One region of the Pseudovibrio sp. JE062 genome, then DNA from elsewhere that is predicted to be linked to it. Evidence: predicted binding sites of a transcription regulator. Region 1 holds the regulator's gene; each other region holds the start of a gene.
What was found. Region 1 encodes PhoB, which activates phosphate uptake and scavenging genes when phosphate is short. Its sites were predicted from a motif close to TGTCATNNANCTGTCAT; they were not measured.
Positions count from the first base shown of each region.

Region 2: a site for PhoB is predicted at 3,381-3,397, ahead of PJE062_RS15145 (GNAT family N-acyltransferase). Genes of this name have one in related genera too.
Region 3: a site for PhoB is predicted at 2,627-2,643, ahead of PJE062_RS25260 (PhoX family phosphatase). Genes of this name have one in related genera too.

Region 1 covers NZ_DS996809.1:328,316-333,259, forward strand. The annotation lists gene PJE062_RS13930 (aspartate aminotransferase family protein) at 1-688, opposite strand, end outside; gene PJE062_RS13935 (GcrA family cell cycle regulator) at 1,506-2,066, shown strand; gene PJE062_RS13940 (GNAT family N-acetyltransferase) at 2,163-2,633, opposite strand; gene phoB (phosphate regulon transcriptional regulator PhoB) at 2,711-3,406, opposite strand; gene phoU (phosphate signaling complex protein PhoU) at 3,627-4,331, opposite strand; gene pstB (phosphate ABC transporter ATP-binding protein PstB) at 4,367-4,944, opposite strand, start outside.
Region 2 covers NZ_DS996810.1:86,590-91,533, forward strand. The annotation lists gene PJE062_RS15135 (YifB family Mg chelatase-like AAA ATPase) at 1-954, shown strand, start outside; gene PJE062_RS15140 (PAS domain-containing hybrid sensor histidine kinase/response regulator) at 1,019-3,265, shown strand; gene PJE062_RS15145 (GNAT family N-acyltransferase) at 3,527-4,468, shown strand.
Region 3 covers NZ_DS996820.1:5,328-10,271, reverse strand. The annotation lists gene PJE062_RS25265 (YbhB/YbcL family Raf kinase inhibitor-like protein) at 37-585, shown strand; gene PJE062_RS25260 (PhoX family phosphatase) at 679-2,580, opposite strand; gene PJE062_RS25255 (GNAT family acetyltransferase) at 2,971-3,384, opposite strand; gene PJE062_RS25250 (methyl-accepting chemotaxis protein) at 3,548-4,944, shown strand, end outside.

The DNA of each region.
Region 1 (4,944 bases):
GGGCAAAGAGCTTGCCGGTACGACCAACGCCGGTCTGGATCTCGTCATAGATCAGCAGCAGGTCGTTTTCATCACAGATCTCACGCAAGCCCTTCAGGAAAGCTGGATCCATAGAGCGGATGCCGCCTTCGCCCTGAACTGGCTCCAGCATGATGGCTGCGGTTTCCGGGCCAACTATCTTTTTGACTGCTTCCAGATCGCCAGCCGGCACCTGATCAAAACCTTCTGGTGCTGGACCGAAGCCTTCCAGATACTTCTGCTGACCACCAGCAGCCAGAGCTGCCATGGTTCTGCCGTGGAACGCATTTTCAAAGGTGATAATGCGGTTCTTTTCCGGATTGCCCTTGGCAAAGTGGTAGCGACGCGCTGCCTTCATGGCACCTTCAGTCGCTTCCGTACCGGAGTTGGTAAAGAACACAACATCCGCAAAGGTGTTGTCTGTCAGCAGCTTTGCGAGCTTTTCACCCTCTGGAATGGTGTAGAGGTTGGTGACGTGCCACAGCTTTTCAGCCTGGCCTTTCAGCGCCTCAACGAGCTTTGGATGCGCATGACCCAAGCCGGAGACGGCGATACCCGAGGCACAATCCATGTATCGTCGACCATCAGCCGCATAAAGCCAGACACCTTCCCCACGCTCAAACGCCAGGTCTGAACGTGCATAAGTCTGCATTAGCGACGAAGTCGTCATTTCTCACTCCTCATGGATTGAGCACTCTGCTCAAAAATCTTGGTTGCTACAAAAACAAAAAACGCCATCTGGCGCTTCATTCAACACCCGAAGGTGTCCGGTTGTAAGGAAGGCGACATATAAACCGCGTTCCCTCAGGGCAGTCAATAACACGTATTGCCAGCAATACCTTACTCCTGTTCAGGAATGGGCAGCCGGCTTTTTGTGCTTCCTATCGGTGCATTCCGGTTGGTCTGCTACCTGAGGAAGGGCACATTGTGGCATTTTTAAATGGTGGAGTAGAGGTCTAATCCCCTCTTCACTGGCCAGTTTTTTTCCATATCTCTTAAGGTTTATTCAATACACCTCTAGCGTGTACCGCGTCATATGAAGGTGTCATTCGGCGAGTGCATCTGCACTGCAATTTGTAGTTTACTAGTGTTTTTTACTAGTTGTTTTTCAGTGGTAAATATATGTATTAAATATCAACGGGGTAACGCTATCAGCTCTTACTTTGTGTTGGAAAGAATGCGGTGGAACTTGGTTTAACAAACAGCTCCTATTCTTTAGATTGATAATCTTCTCCCACCACAAGAAGGCTGTTATAGGTAAGTAGTAGTACGGCAATTCTGGGGAAAACCAGAGTCTTCCCCACCTCAATTCTTTGAGGTTATTGCTCGTAGGAACGCCGATATAGTACTGTGCGATAAGAGTTATACACCATCTCGTAGTTACTGAACGCTGCAAGCACACACGCTCAGGTTAGCGGCAAATTCGGATACGTCCGAGCTGAGCGAATACTGTTTTGCGCGCCACTGAAGGAAGACGGGGGCCTTTAATGAGCTGGACAGCAGAACGTGTAGAGTTACTAACCAAGCTTTGGGCAGACGGGTTAAGCGCAAGCCAGATCGCTGGGGAGCTAGGCAATGTGACCCGAAATGCCGTAATTGGTAAGGTTCACCGGCTCGGGCTTTCAGGGCGTGCTAAATCAGGGGGCGGTGCAACCAAGACGAGAAAGGCAACTGCCCCAGCGGCAAGAACAGCTTCTCCAATTAAACCGACAGTGACCGAAGCGGTCGCAGCAGCAGCTCCCTCTCCTACTCCTCGACAAGTTCAGCCAACAGTGGCAGGCGCCAACGCTCTTAAAGTTGAGCCAATTGAAACGATCGAGACCGAAATCGCTCCCGTCCCAGTCGCAGAAATCTTTATTCCGGTTTCCGAACGCGCATCCATCCTGACATTGAACGAACGCACCTGTAAGTGGCCAATTGGCGATCCGGGTTCTGAAGACTTCTACTTCTGCGGTCGTCAGTCAGATGCAGGCACACCGTATTGCGCGCATCACCGCAGCATTGCCTATCAGCCAGTCAGCGACCGCCGCAACCGCCGCGCCAGCTAAAATAGACTGACAGCAAGCGTTATGAGCCGGGTCCAGTGCCCGGCTTTTTGCTGTCTGAGTGCCTGTTTTGTAACGACTATCCGCCTGTGACTGCGTTTAGTGCTTCTGAGCGCTGAAGGTTTGGCGGGTGACGTTGCCCCAGTACGGATCGTTGTAGCTGTCTTCCTGATAGTGGCCTGAGGTGTAGTCGTTCACCACAGCGCGCCAGAAGGCGGTGGCGTGGTCAGCGCCTTCAATCTGTTTGATTTGCCAGTTGCCGGGCATCTGATCAAACAGCGCGCTGGCAAACTGCAGGCCCAGCTTGTGTCGGCGGTAGTAAGGCACGACGTAGAACTCGCAGACTTCGAACCCCTCCTGCTCCTCCTGCTTGATGGCCGCCAGTCCTGCCGGGAGGTCGTTGCTGTACACCAGATAGCCGGTGATGTTGCCTTCCAGCAGCGTGTCCTTGGCGAACAGGCCGTTGGCGTCAGGCTGTTTGTGCGTGAGAGGCGAGAACTCTGCCTCGTAAGCCTGGCAGAGATTGTCGTAGATATGAGCGGTTGCTCTATCAACCGTCTTGATTTTCATTTGTTATCCGCATTGTTTTTAGTCTGCATCTCCGGATCAGAGATGCAGTTTCATAATGCGCATATAGCAGAAATCGATTACCCGACAGCAAACTGGTCGTTGAAAGCGTATCCGGCGCCGCGGACGGTGCGGATCGGGTCTTTCATGCGGCCCTTGTTGATGGCTTTGCGCAGGCGGCCCACATGGACGTCGACAGTGCGCTCATCCACGTAAACATCATGTCCCCACACACCGTCGAGCAGTTGCTCGCGGGAGTAGACGCGGCCCGGAGCACTCATGAGGAACTCCAGCAGGCGGAACTCGGTTGGGCCGAGGTGGATTTCACGGCCAGTTCTGCGTACGCGGTGGGTTTCACGGTCCAGCTCAATATCACCGGACTTGAGCATGGTGGAGACAACTTCCGGCAATGCACGGCGGAAGATCGCTCGCACGCGGGCCATAAGCTCCGGAATGGAGAAAGGTTTGACGACGTAATCATCCGCTCCGGTTGCCAGACCACGAATGCGTTCAGACTCTTCACCACGCGCTGTGAGCATGATGATTGGCATGCGTTCGGTTTCTGAACGTGCCCGCAGACGGCGGCAAAGCTCGATACCGGAGAGGCCGGGCAGCATCCAGTCCAGCAAGAGCAGGTCCGGCTGGCTTTCCTGCAGCAGGAGTTCTGCCTCATCTCCTCTTGCGCATACGTCGACATTGTAGCCTTCCGCTTCGAGATTGTATCTCAGCAGCAGGCTTAACGGTTCTTCGTCTTCTACAATCAGTATCTTAGGCATACCCTAGTGCTCTCTTTGCACCTTCTGTTGTAAAGCAGTTTACCGTCATCACTGTGCATGTAAACCACTTTAACCTTTTGTAGTTGCGTCTTTTCTTATCAGAAACGCGAAGCCGCCCTCTGATTTGACACATGAAGTGCCGCATAATGAACCCGGCACTCCAAACCTTGTTCAACGTGGTCGCCTTCCGGGCTTGCAGCTTCCCGGAGAGCGGCACGTCTCAGACAGCGCTGCTGTCTGCCAGTTCGTCCGTTTTTGGACGATCAGCCGGAAGCTGATTTCCGGAGATCATGTAGTAGATGTTCTCGGCAATGTTGGTCGCATGGTCACCGATGCGCTCAATGTTCTTTGCACAGAACAGCAGGTGGGCGCACATGGTGATAGAGCGTGGATCTTCCATCATGTAAGTGAGCAGCTGACGAAACAGACTGGTGTACAGCGCATCGACCTCATCATCGCGCAGATGTACGCGCTGGACGACTTCCAAATCACCGGAGGTGTAGGCATCCAGAACGGCTTTGAGCTGTTCCAGCGCCAGATCAGACATGTGCTCCACGCCGACAGCAAGCTGCTTGTTGTTGAACTCACTCTCAATTGCGAGCGTCCGCTTTGCAATGTTCTTGGCCATGTCGCCAACGCGCTCCAGATCGTTGGAGATGCGCATGGCGGCGATGATGTCGCGCAGATCGCTTGCCATCGGCTGGCGGCGTGCGATCACGGAGATGCACAGCTCTTCCAGCTCGGCCTGCATGTTGTCGAGGCGCCTGTCCGCCGCAATGGTGCGGGTTGCCAGCTCGCGGTCCTGTCGCAGCAGTGCGCTGACCGCATCATGTACCAGCGTTTCTGCGAGGCCGCCCATTTCGACGACACGACCGGCCAACTCTTTCAGTTCTTCATTGAAGGACGAGACGATATGATCTTTCATCGGATGATCTCCTTAGACCTCCTTGCCTATTATTTTTAACCGAAACGGCCAGTGATGTAATCCTGCGTGCGCTGGTCTTTGGGGTTGGTGAAGATGTCGTTGGTCAGCCCCTCTTCCACCAGTGTTCCCAAGTGGAAGAATGCAGTGCGCTGCGAAACACGCGCTGCCTGCTGCATGGAGTGGGTTACGATCACGATGGTGTAGTTCTGGCGCAGCTCGTCGATCAGCTCTTCCACTTTTGCGGTGGCGATCGGGTCAAGCGCAGAACATGGCTCATCCATCAGGATCACTTCCGGAGACACAGCGATTGCGCGCGCGATGCACAGGCGCTGCTGCTGACCACCGGAGAGTCCGGTTCCCGGCTCATCCAGACGGTCTTTCACTTCCTCAAACAGACCGGCGCGCTGCAGGGAGCTGGCGACGATCTCTTCCAGATCGGCCTTGCTTTGTGCCAGACCGTGAATGCGTGGGCCGTAAGCCACGTTCTCAAAGATGGACTTCGGGAACGGGTTCGGCTTCTGGAACACCATGCCAACGCGGGCACGCAGTTCCACTACATCAATGCGTGGGTCGTAGACGTCATCGTTGTCGAGAAGGATGTCACCTTCCACGC
Region 2 (4,944 bases), on a different contig from region 1:
GATATTCGTGGGCAAGAGACTGCAAAACGTGCTTTGGAGATTGCTGCCGCAGGCTCTCATAACTTGCTGATGGTTGGGCCCCCAGGTTCCGGGAAAACCTTATTGGCCAGTAGATTGCCTTCGTTGCTCCCACCGCTTTCTGCTCGTGAGCTGCTGGAAGTTTCTATGATCGCTTCGATTTCAGGAGAGCTGGAAGATGGCGCTTTAAGCAATCAACGCCCTTTCAGGGCACCGCATCATTCTGCTTCCATGGCCTCACTGGTGGGAGGAGGGATAAAAGCCAAGCCCGGAGAAGTCTCAATGGCTCACAACGGCGTTCTGTTTTTGGATGAGCTACCGGAGTTCGATTGCTCCGTTCTGGATAGTTTGCGGCAGCCGATCGAGAACGGAGTGGCAACGATTGTGCGGGCTAACTACCGCGTCAGCTACCCATCCAAAGTGCAAGTGGTTGCAGCGATGAACCCATGTCGTTGCGGTTATGCTGGCGAGCCAGGTCACACCTGCCGACGAGGTGATAAATGCGCTAGTTCCTATCAATCTCGCGTATCCGGCCCTTTCCTTGACCGCATGGATCTACAGCTGCATGTGCCAGCAGTTTCAGCAAAGGACTTAATCAGTCCAATAACTTCGGAAAGCTCCGAAACAGTGGCCCAACGCGTAGCAAGAGCACGGGCTATTCAGCAGGCACGCTACACATCGCTGGGGCTGGACATAACTGTAAACGCTCATGCAAGTGCGCGGATCATCGAACAGATTGTTGCACTTGATAATGGCAGCAAGGAACTGATTGAGCAGGCTTCCATCCAGTTTGGTTTATCTGCACGAGGCTATCATCGCGTTTTGAAACTCTCTCGCACAATCGCAGATATGGATGGTTCGGATAAGGTGCAGAGGATTCATCTAGCTGAAGCGCTGAGTTTCAAGCGCTCTTCGGCCTATTTGGCAGCAGCATAATCTGCTATATCTTACCAATTGAATTTTACTGAATTTCCGAAATAGTTCGACTGGAGCAAATGCAGTGTTGAAGCGGAGACTAAAAACCGAGGAGAGCACCCACGTTGTTACTCAGGCTCGCGTGTCTCTGATCAAGCAAACAGAAGTCTCAGAGCAGTCCTCATTTATTCTCAAGAGTCTTTCCATCTTCGTTGGTGTTGTTTGTCTTGCAATCGCGCTGCTTTTGACGGATTGGCGTTCTGCACAAAGCCTTTATGTGGTGCTGCTTGCCTTTGGGGCCGGAGCTGTTCTGTTCCGCCGTTTTCCTGCAAGTGATGTGATTGCACAAAGCTGGAAAGCTGCTCAAATCCAAAGTGAGGTGGAGCAGCTGGAAGACCCTTCCGAACTGGCAAGTGATGCGGATTGGCAGCTGCGTGAAGCCGATGACCGGCACCGTTCCATTCTGGATGCGCTGGGCGCTATTGTTATCCGCTGTGACAGCAGCGGTCTCGTGCTCTCCATCAATGATGCGGGTAAGCGGAATTTTCCTACTGGATTTGGCATTGAAGTCGGCAAAGCCATTCACTTGCCTTATGCGGAAGACTTCACACCAGAACTTGAAGAAAGTGCAGCAGGAACAACGGAAGATGTTGCCTTGCGCACAAAACACGGAACCCGTTGGTATTCTCTGCTGCGTTTGAGCATTCGTGACGGCAGCGGGGGAGCTCCGATCATCCAATGGATCCTCACGGATGTCACAGACCGGCGGCACGCAGAGCAAAAGCTACGTGCAGACCGGGACCATGCCGCAAATGCCAGTGAAGCTAAATCCCGGTTTCTCGCAATGGTTAGTCATGAAATCCGAACGCCGCTCAACGGCGTGCTGGGCATGGCTGATTTGCTTGACGACACTTCAACAACCGCCGAGCAGCAGAACTACATCAACGCTATCAAAACATCTGGCTCAACGCTTCTGATGCTGATTGATGAGGTCCTTGATTACTCAAAAATAGAAGCCGGAAAACTGGAGCTAGAGACTGGAGCAGTAGAACTGACACCATTGGTCGAGCGTGTGGTGGAGTTGCTGTCTCCCAAGGCTCATGCCAAAGGACTACAAATCGGTTCTTACATTGCACCGGAAGTCCCGGAAACGATCCAGAGCGATCCAGCCCGGCTTCAGCAAGTGCTCTACAATCTGGTCGGCAATGCGATCAAGTTCACAGAGCAGGGCGGTGTTTCACTGGTCTTGCAGGTGTCGCAGGATTCCGCTGGCAATCATCTCTTGGAATTTGCAGTAAAAGACACCGGCCCTGGTATGGATGAAGTCACCGCAGCACGCATCTTCCGGGAGTTTGAACAAGGCGAATATGGGCGCGATCGCAAGTTCGATGGCGCCGGATTGGGACTGGCGATTTCCAAGAGACTTGCAGAACTGATGGGCAGCTCATTGACTGTTCAAAGTCAGCTCGGATGTGGTTCGACGTTCCTTCTTGAAATGCCACTCGATCAGATTGTCGATGAGGCTATTGAAGAACATTCAGAGCACATTGCAATCCTGACCAGTAATTATGTTGAAGCTGATCTGGTTCAGAGAACACTGATTAGCAACGGTTTTGTTCAGACCCGAGTGCTTGATATAGAAGAATTGGAAGCAAATCTGCTTACAGCACAGCTTGATCGCCTGTTGGTTGGTGAAGAGTATGTTGAGCGTATTCGCGACTTTTATCAGGAGTATTCTATTCATGCTCCTGAGATCATCGTGCTCATCAAACCTCAGGAACGAGCTCGCATTGCCGATATCAAAACTGGCGAGTTTTCTGGCTATCTCACACGTCCTGTACGCCGCGCATCTTTGTTGCGCCTCATTGCACTTGGTCCCGAAGTTGAAGAAACGGATGAACAACACAATGCGGCTCCAGAAGAGAACGAGCCGCCTGAGGAACCGCGGGAGCGCGCACCTCATCTCAATGTTCTTGTAGCAGAAGATAATCCGATCAACTGGATACTGGTCAAGGCTCTATTAGGCAAACTGGGGCACCACGCGGAGCTCGCCGAAGATGGGCACAAGGCTGTTGCTCTCAGCACAACAGGAACATTTGATGTAGTTCTGATGGATCTGCACATGCCAGGCCTTGATGGACTGGAAGCGATTTCCCAAATTAGAGGCAGAGAAGACAATTCTGCGGCTCAGGTTCCGATTTTTGTTGTTTCAGCGGATGTTATGCCGGAGGCAAAAGAAGAAGCTCTGAAGGCTGGTGCAGATGGATTTTTGAGCAAACCCCTGAAAAAGCAGGATCTCGAAGCTGTGCTAAAGCGGTATGCTAAGGGGTAACTTGGTATATTTAGCCTGTTCAATATCAAGAGGCGGTTGTTATACTCAGGTTAACTGTGGTGACAGCATGGTTTAGCAGATATGGGCACGCTTAAGCGGATAAATGTTGGTGCTATGTCACTCAACTGTCCTAAAACGAGCTTATATCATAGATTGACTACCCAAAATTGACATGGGTTACTCGATTGGTGCAAATTCAGAAAGGCGTTCTCATTATTGCAATGTTTTTTAAACACCTAAGCAATATGAGATATTTATAGTATGGCTGGATCTGGACATCTTTCCCCGATGAAAGTCCTAAGAAAAATCACACCGAACAAGCTTGCAGGGCGACCTGCGCCGCGGTGGATCCCACAGGCAATGCTGGGAAAAATGCCGGAGGCAGGACAAAGCCTCGGTAAGATTGGACCGCTTGAAGTTCGCCTTTCCAATGGCGCCAAAGAACTCAAGATGTCTCAGCGTTTGCGCTACGAAGTGTTTTACGAAGAGATGTCTGCGATTGCAGATGCTCAAACGCAGCTAAGCCGCCTTGATCGCGACAGTTACGACGAGATCTGCGATCATTTGCTGGTTGTGGATCACAACAGTCAGGTTCGCAATAAACCGTTCTCCAAACTGAAACCTCAGATTGTCGGCACATATCGTCTTCTCCGTCAGGAACTGGCTGAGTTGAACGGTGGTTTCTATACGGCTGGCGAGTTTGATATTCAGGGCATCTTGGATCGTCACAGCGATCTGAACTTTATGGAGCTTGGTCGCTCCTGTGTTCTGAAGCCTTATCGCACCAAGAAGACCGTTGAACTGCTGTGGCATGGCATCTGGTCTTATGTGTTGATGCATAATGTAGATGTGATGATTGGTTGTGCTTCGATTGAGGGCACCGATCCTGATCTGCTTGCAGAACAACTTTCCTTCCTGCATCATTTTGCCGGAGCTCCCGAAGAGTGGCGAGTTTCAGCACTTCCTGACCAGTACGTGGACATGAACCGCATTCCAAAAGATCAGGTCGATCAACGAGCTGCACTGCGTTCATTGCCACCGCTCATCAAGGGCTACTTGCGCCTTGGTGCTTTTATTGGTGATGGCGCTGTAATTGACCACCAGTTTGGAACAACTGATGTGCTGATCATTATGCCGGTCTCCAAGCTGAACTCACGCTACGTGAATTACTATGGCGAGGATGCTAGCCGGTATTCCAGCTAGATTCTCAGAAGCATCTCATTCAATGAAGGGCGGGTTTCCGCCCTTTTTATTTGCGCGAATATCGATACACGCTCTCCAGTTTTGATTGCTGATCTTCGCAATTCGCGTGAATGGTTTAACGCAGAATTAAGCCTGTTTCCTTAAAATCGTTCGTGTTTTGTATCCAGGTTACGGTCTCACTCCCAAGCAGTCTGTGGCCTGTGTTTGTTCAGGCATGCTCAGTCTTATCTGATCGCCATCGCCTGAGATAAGTGATTAGTATCGGGGTGATTTGGAGTTATGGCGACTGGCCAAAATGGAAATGGCAGAAAACGGAGGCCTGTGCGCCCCGGGCAACGCCCTTCCAGCAGACCGCCTCAGCAGCCCGGTGCCGGTCAGCCCAAACGCCCTCCACAATCACAACGTCCTCGTCTGCAAGGCGTTGCACTGCGGCCTGAAGACGACGAGGATTACATCCGCCGTCCAAACAGGGTCGC
Region 3 (4,944 bases), on a different contig from region 1:
GGAACATGTTCAACGCCCCAAGTTACTGGAGAAAACATGTTCCGGAAACCACTCATAACTGCTCTGGCCATCGCAGCTTCATTTGCATCTGCTGCTCAAGCGCAAGACTTTAAGCTCACCAGCACATCTATTGCTGAAGGTCAGCAGCTTACGAACCAGTTCGTTTACAACGGGTTCGGATGCACCGGAGGCAACCTCTCACCGCAGCTCAGCTGGTCCAACGCGCCAGAAGGCACCAAAAGCTTCGCCCTTACTGCTTATGATCCAGATGCACCAACAGGTTCTGGATGGTGGCACTGGAATGTGGTGAACATCCCAGCCTCGACAAACTCTTTTGAAGAAGGCGCGAGCAACAACAAAACTTTGCCTGCTGGCTCAATGGAAATCACCAACGACTACGGTGCGAAAGGATTTGGCGGTGCCTGCCCACCGGCAGGTGAGGTACACCGCTACATCTTCACCATCCATGCACTTGGCGTGCCTGCACTGGATCTCCCTGAGAACCCAAGCAATGCACTGGTCGGCTATATGATTGGCGCGAACACACTTCAGACTGCCAAAATCACTGCCGTCTTCAGCCACTAAAGGCTCAGCTTTCGCTAGTGTGACAGTCACAAAATGAAACCCTTCGGGAGGGCAACTCCCGAAGGGCAATATCGTTCAAGCTGGAAAGGCTGCTTAGCCAATCACACCATTATCGTCGCGCTTGATCACGATAACGGAAGAGCGAGGCAGCTTACCGCCATCTGGCCAGTTACCGCCTGGGTGCTGAATGCCCACAAACATGCTGCGGCGATCAGCAGACCATGTCAGGCCGGTCACTTCAGCTCCCTTAGGACCAGTCATGAAGCGCGCAATCTCACCCGTCACAGGATCACCAACCAGCATCTGGTTGTTACCCATGCCAGCAAAGTCACCTTCATTGCTGTCGCTACCATCCGTCTGGATCCACACAAGCCCACTCTCGTCAAACCCCATACCGTCCGGAGAGTTGAACATGTTGCCCGCATTCACGTTTTCAGAACCAGCCTTGGGCCCTTCGTGAACGGTTGGGTTGCCAGCCATCACATAGAGATCCCAATCGAACGTGTCTGAGGCATGATCCTCATTATGAGGACGCCAACGCACGATCTGGCCATACTTGTTGGTCTCACGTGGGTTCGGCCCGTTGACAGAGGTGTCATCACCACCTGCATTAGGCTTCACGCCGCGGTTCTTGTTGTTGGTCAGGCAGCAGTACGCCTCAACTGCATTGGGATTGGCTGAAATCCACTCAGGACGATCCATGGTGGTCGCGCCAACAGCAGAACCAGCAATACGACTGAAGATCACGATGCTGGCCGCATCCATGCCTGTTGTGTCTGGTGTCAGAGCCAACCATTCGCCCGTCTGATCATCATTGAACTTGGCAACATAAAGGGTGCCGTCATCCAGCAAACCATCAGTTGGCTGACCCGGTGCATAAACACCATTGGAGACAAAGCGGTACATGAACTCACCGCGCTCATCATCGCCCATGTAAACAACAACGCGGCCATCTGGCGCCAAAACCGCCTCTGCATTCTCGTGCTTGAAGCGACCCAGTGCAGTGCGTTTGACAGGTGTTGAGTTTGGATCTGTTGGATCAATCTCAACCACCCAGCCTGCACGATGAGGCTCATTCGGGTTTTTCGCTATGTCAAAGCGCTCATCGAACTTGTGGTAGTCGTAGTTGTAGCCGGTATCCGTGACGCCATAGCGCTTGTACCCGGCATCAACACCGTCCATGCGCTCTACAGGAGCTGCATCGGTTGCACCAAAGTAACCGTTGAAGTTCTCTTCGCAGGTCAGATAAGTACCCCATGGTGTCTTACCAGAACCACAGTTGTTGAATGTGCCAAGAGACTGCGTGCCTGAAGGATCAGCCGCAGTTTGCAGCAGAAGGTGACCTGCCGCCGGCCCAGCAAGTGTCATCGGCGTATTGTGCGTGATGCGGCGATTGAACGGGCTGTTCTTCACGATCGCCCAACCACTATCGCCTTCTTCCACTTCAATAACCACAACACCCTGAAGGTGCTGCAGTTTCAGAACATCATCAGCGCTCTTTGGAGTTCCATCTTCATTCTGAGGCAGGTTGATGCGGCGATTGGCATATTCATGGTTGATCGCCAGTAGTTGCTTGCCTTGATACTGGAAGCTCTCCATGCCGTCGGTGTTTTCACCAAACACTTTGTCTGCACCCGCTGCAGAGCCACCGGTCTCATGATCGAACTCTTCAGCACCATCTACCAGAGCATCGCCCCAGCGAGCCAGGATCTTCCAGTTATATCCTTCCGGAACATGAACAGTCGCGTCAGTAAATGTTGGAATTGGCTGAAAAGCAAAACGCGAAACAGACGCCTTCGCCTCAGAAGCGGAAAGACCAAGCACACCTGTGCCCATCACCGCTGCGCCGGAACCAAATGCCAGCACACCACCCAGAAAACCGCGGCGCGAAATTGCGCGCTCAACAACGCGGTCAAATTCATTCTCTTCAGCACGAGGGAAGTTCAACTCATCCCACTCATCTGCTGTGAGCTCATTCGTCAAATCATTAGCCATTAGAAATATCCCGTAGAAGAAGGTGAGCGCACACTAAGGCGCCTGCATGACAACTTTACGAAACAATAAATCCTATAAAATACTGCAGATGTAATATGAGTATTGTATTCATATTATTGGAATCATAGAAGTGAAATATAGATCTGACGAGCGTCAGTTAGCTAACTTGTTGTGATACCTATATATTGTTCCGTTATTCTAATTTTAGATGAGAAAATACTGCAAAATGTGACGAAGATGCTTGGCTTGATTAAGGAGCTCTATGAAAATTCAGTGAATTGACGCCCAACGCTATACGGCTCAACAGGAAATTTCCAAACCCTATAAACCGCAGCATCGATTACCGCAAGTTTCACAGCCACTAAATATTCTGAATAAAAACTTGATGGTCTATGGCTCAATCACCTTTTGCAGGCAGATGCTCTGGGTGTTCTTGTAACCTTGTGCCTCATAAAAGCTCGCGACCTGGCTGTTACCTCCACGTACAAGCAGGTTAACTTTCCAGATGCCTCGTTCGCGCAACCAGTCTTCTGCAGCAGCTGTAATAGCTTTGCCTAACCCTTTGCCCTGATGATCCGGATGTGTGCTGACATAATAAAACCAGCCGCGATGCCCATCCTCTCCGCACATGATGCTGGTGGCAATCATGCCGTCCAGTTCTCCGACAAGAATAGTTGAGTGTTCGCCCTCAAGTGCTTTTGCAATATCCCGAACTGGATCATTCCATTCACGAAAGACGCCAGCGGCCTTCCAAAGAGCAATAACCGCGTCCCGATCGGACAGACGCATTTCACGACAAATCATATGCACCGCGCATAGTAATTAGAAAATAGAAGTTTAGTCACAGGATGTTTTGTTATTATCCCTTGTAATCCAGTCACTTGTAATGGGAGAGAGGATTAATAACAAGGTTAATAATCTATAAGTAAAACTATGAAAACCTTTGCGCGATTGAGAGGTTTTTGACATGGCTTTTTTTAAGCGAAACACACAACTGCTCGCCGAAACTGCTGCAAATGACCAAGGAGAAGTAATCGGTCAGTCTGCTGAAGTGGAAATTACAGAACCTAAGAGTTCAATAGATAGTGCACGCTTGTTTGGTGAGCTGGACGCACTCGCGTTGGATATGGCCTCAGCTGCGGGAGAGCTGGATGCCGTCAACAACACCGCAGGCGCTCTGAAAACAGCCATGGAAAGCCTTCAGGAAGCTTCTGGACGTGTTGTTGAGAGTAACCGGGAAGTGAGCTCAGCCGTTGAGCAGACAGCAGAGCAGACGACCAATGCCCGCGATACCATGTCCAAGTCTCAGGAAGTGGTGACAGATGCACTCGCCAACATCAACAGTCTGTCGACAACCATCAGCAACATCAATCGTCAACTGGAAGGCCTCCAGGCCTCGTTTGCGAATGTGCGTCAGTTCTCCAGTTCCATTGACGCCATCGCCCGTCAGACCAACCTTCTGGCCCTCAACGCAACAATTGAGGCGGCTCGTGCAGGCGAGGCTGGCAAAGGCTTTGCCGTGGTTGCCAGCGAAGTGAAGGCGCTTGCGACGCAAACCACAGTCGCGACTGAACAAATTGACCAAACAATCCTTCAGCTCGGCAAAGAAGCAGATACTCTGGTGGATCTCGGTAAGGGCGCACTTGATACAGTAGCGACTGCTGAAAACGGCACACAGTCCATCAACGATCTCTTCCACGAGCTGGAAGCAATGGTCGATAACATCTCTGCCAACACAGAATCCATCCGCATCGCTTGCGCAAACAATGACGCTGATACGGACGAACTGCTGCGCAATCGCGATGAAATGGTCGGTGTGGTCTCCGCCAATGCTGAGAGCATTGAGCAGGTATCCGGCCAGATGCTAGGAACGTCACAAACTGCCGATGCTCTTCTGGCCGAAGTTGCCGTCGAACATGGCGATAATCTCAATCAGCAGATGATTGAATACGCCAAGGATGCTGCAGCTAAAACCATGGAAGCCTTTGAAGGCGAAGTGGATGCAGGCCGCATCTCAATCAACGATCTCTTTGACTTCAACTACACCCCGATTGAGGGATCAAACCCCGTCCAATTCATGGCGTCTTTCACACAAATGACTGACCGGGTTTTGCCTGACATTCAGGAACCAGTCAAAGATCTGGATCCACACATCATCTTCTGTGCTGCACTGGATAAAAACGCTTATCTTCCAACGCACAGCAAAGAGTATTCCAAGCCTCAGGGCAATGACCCGGTCTGGAACGCCGCCAACTGCCGTAACCGCAGAATGTTTGACGACCGCGCTGGCCTGAATGCAAGCAAAAACACCAAAGAGTACAGCCTGCAAACCTATCGCCGGGATATGGGCGGCGGAAAGATCAT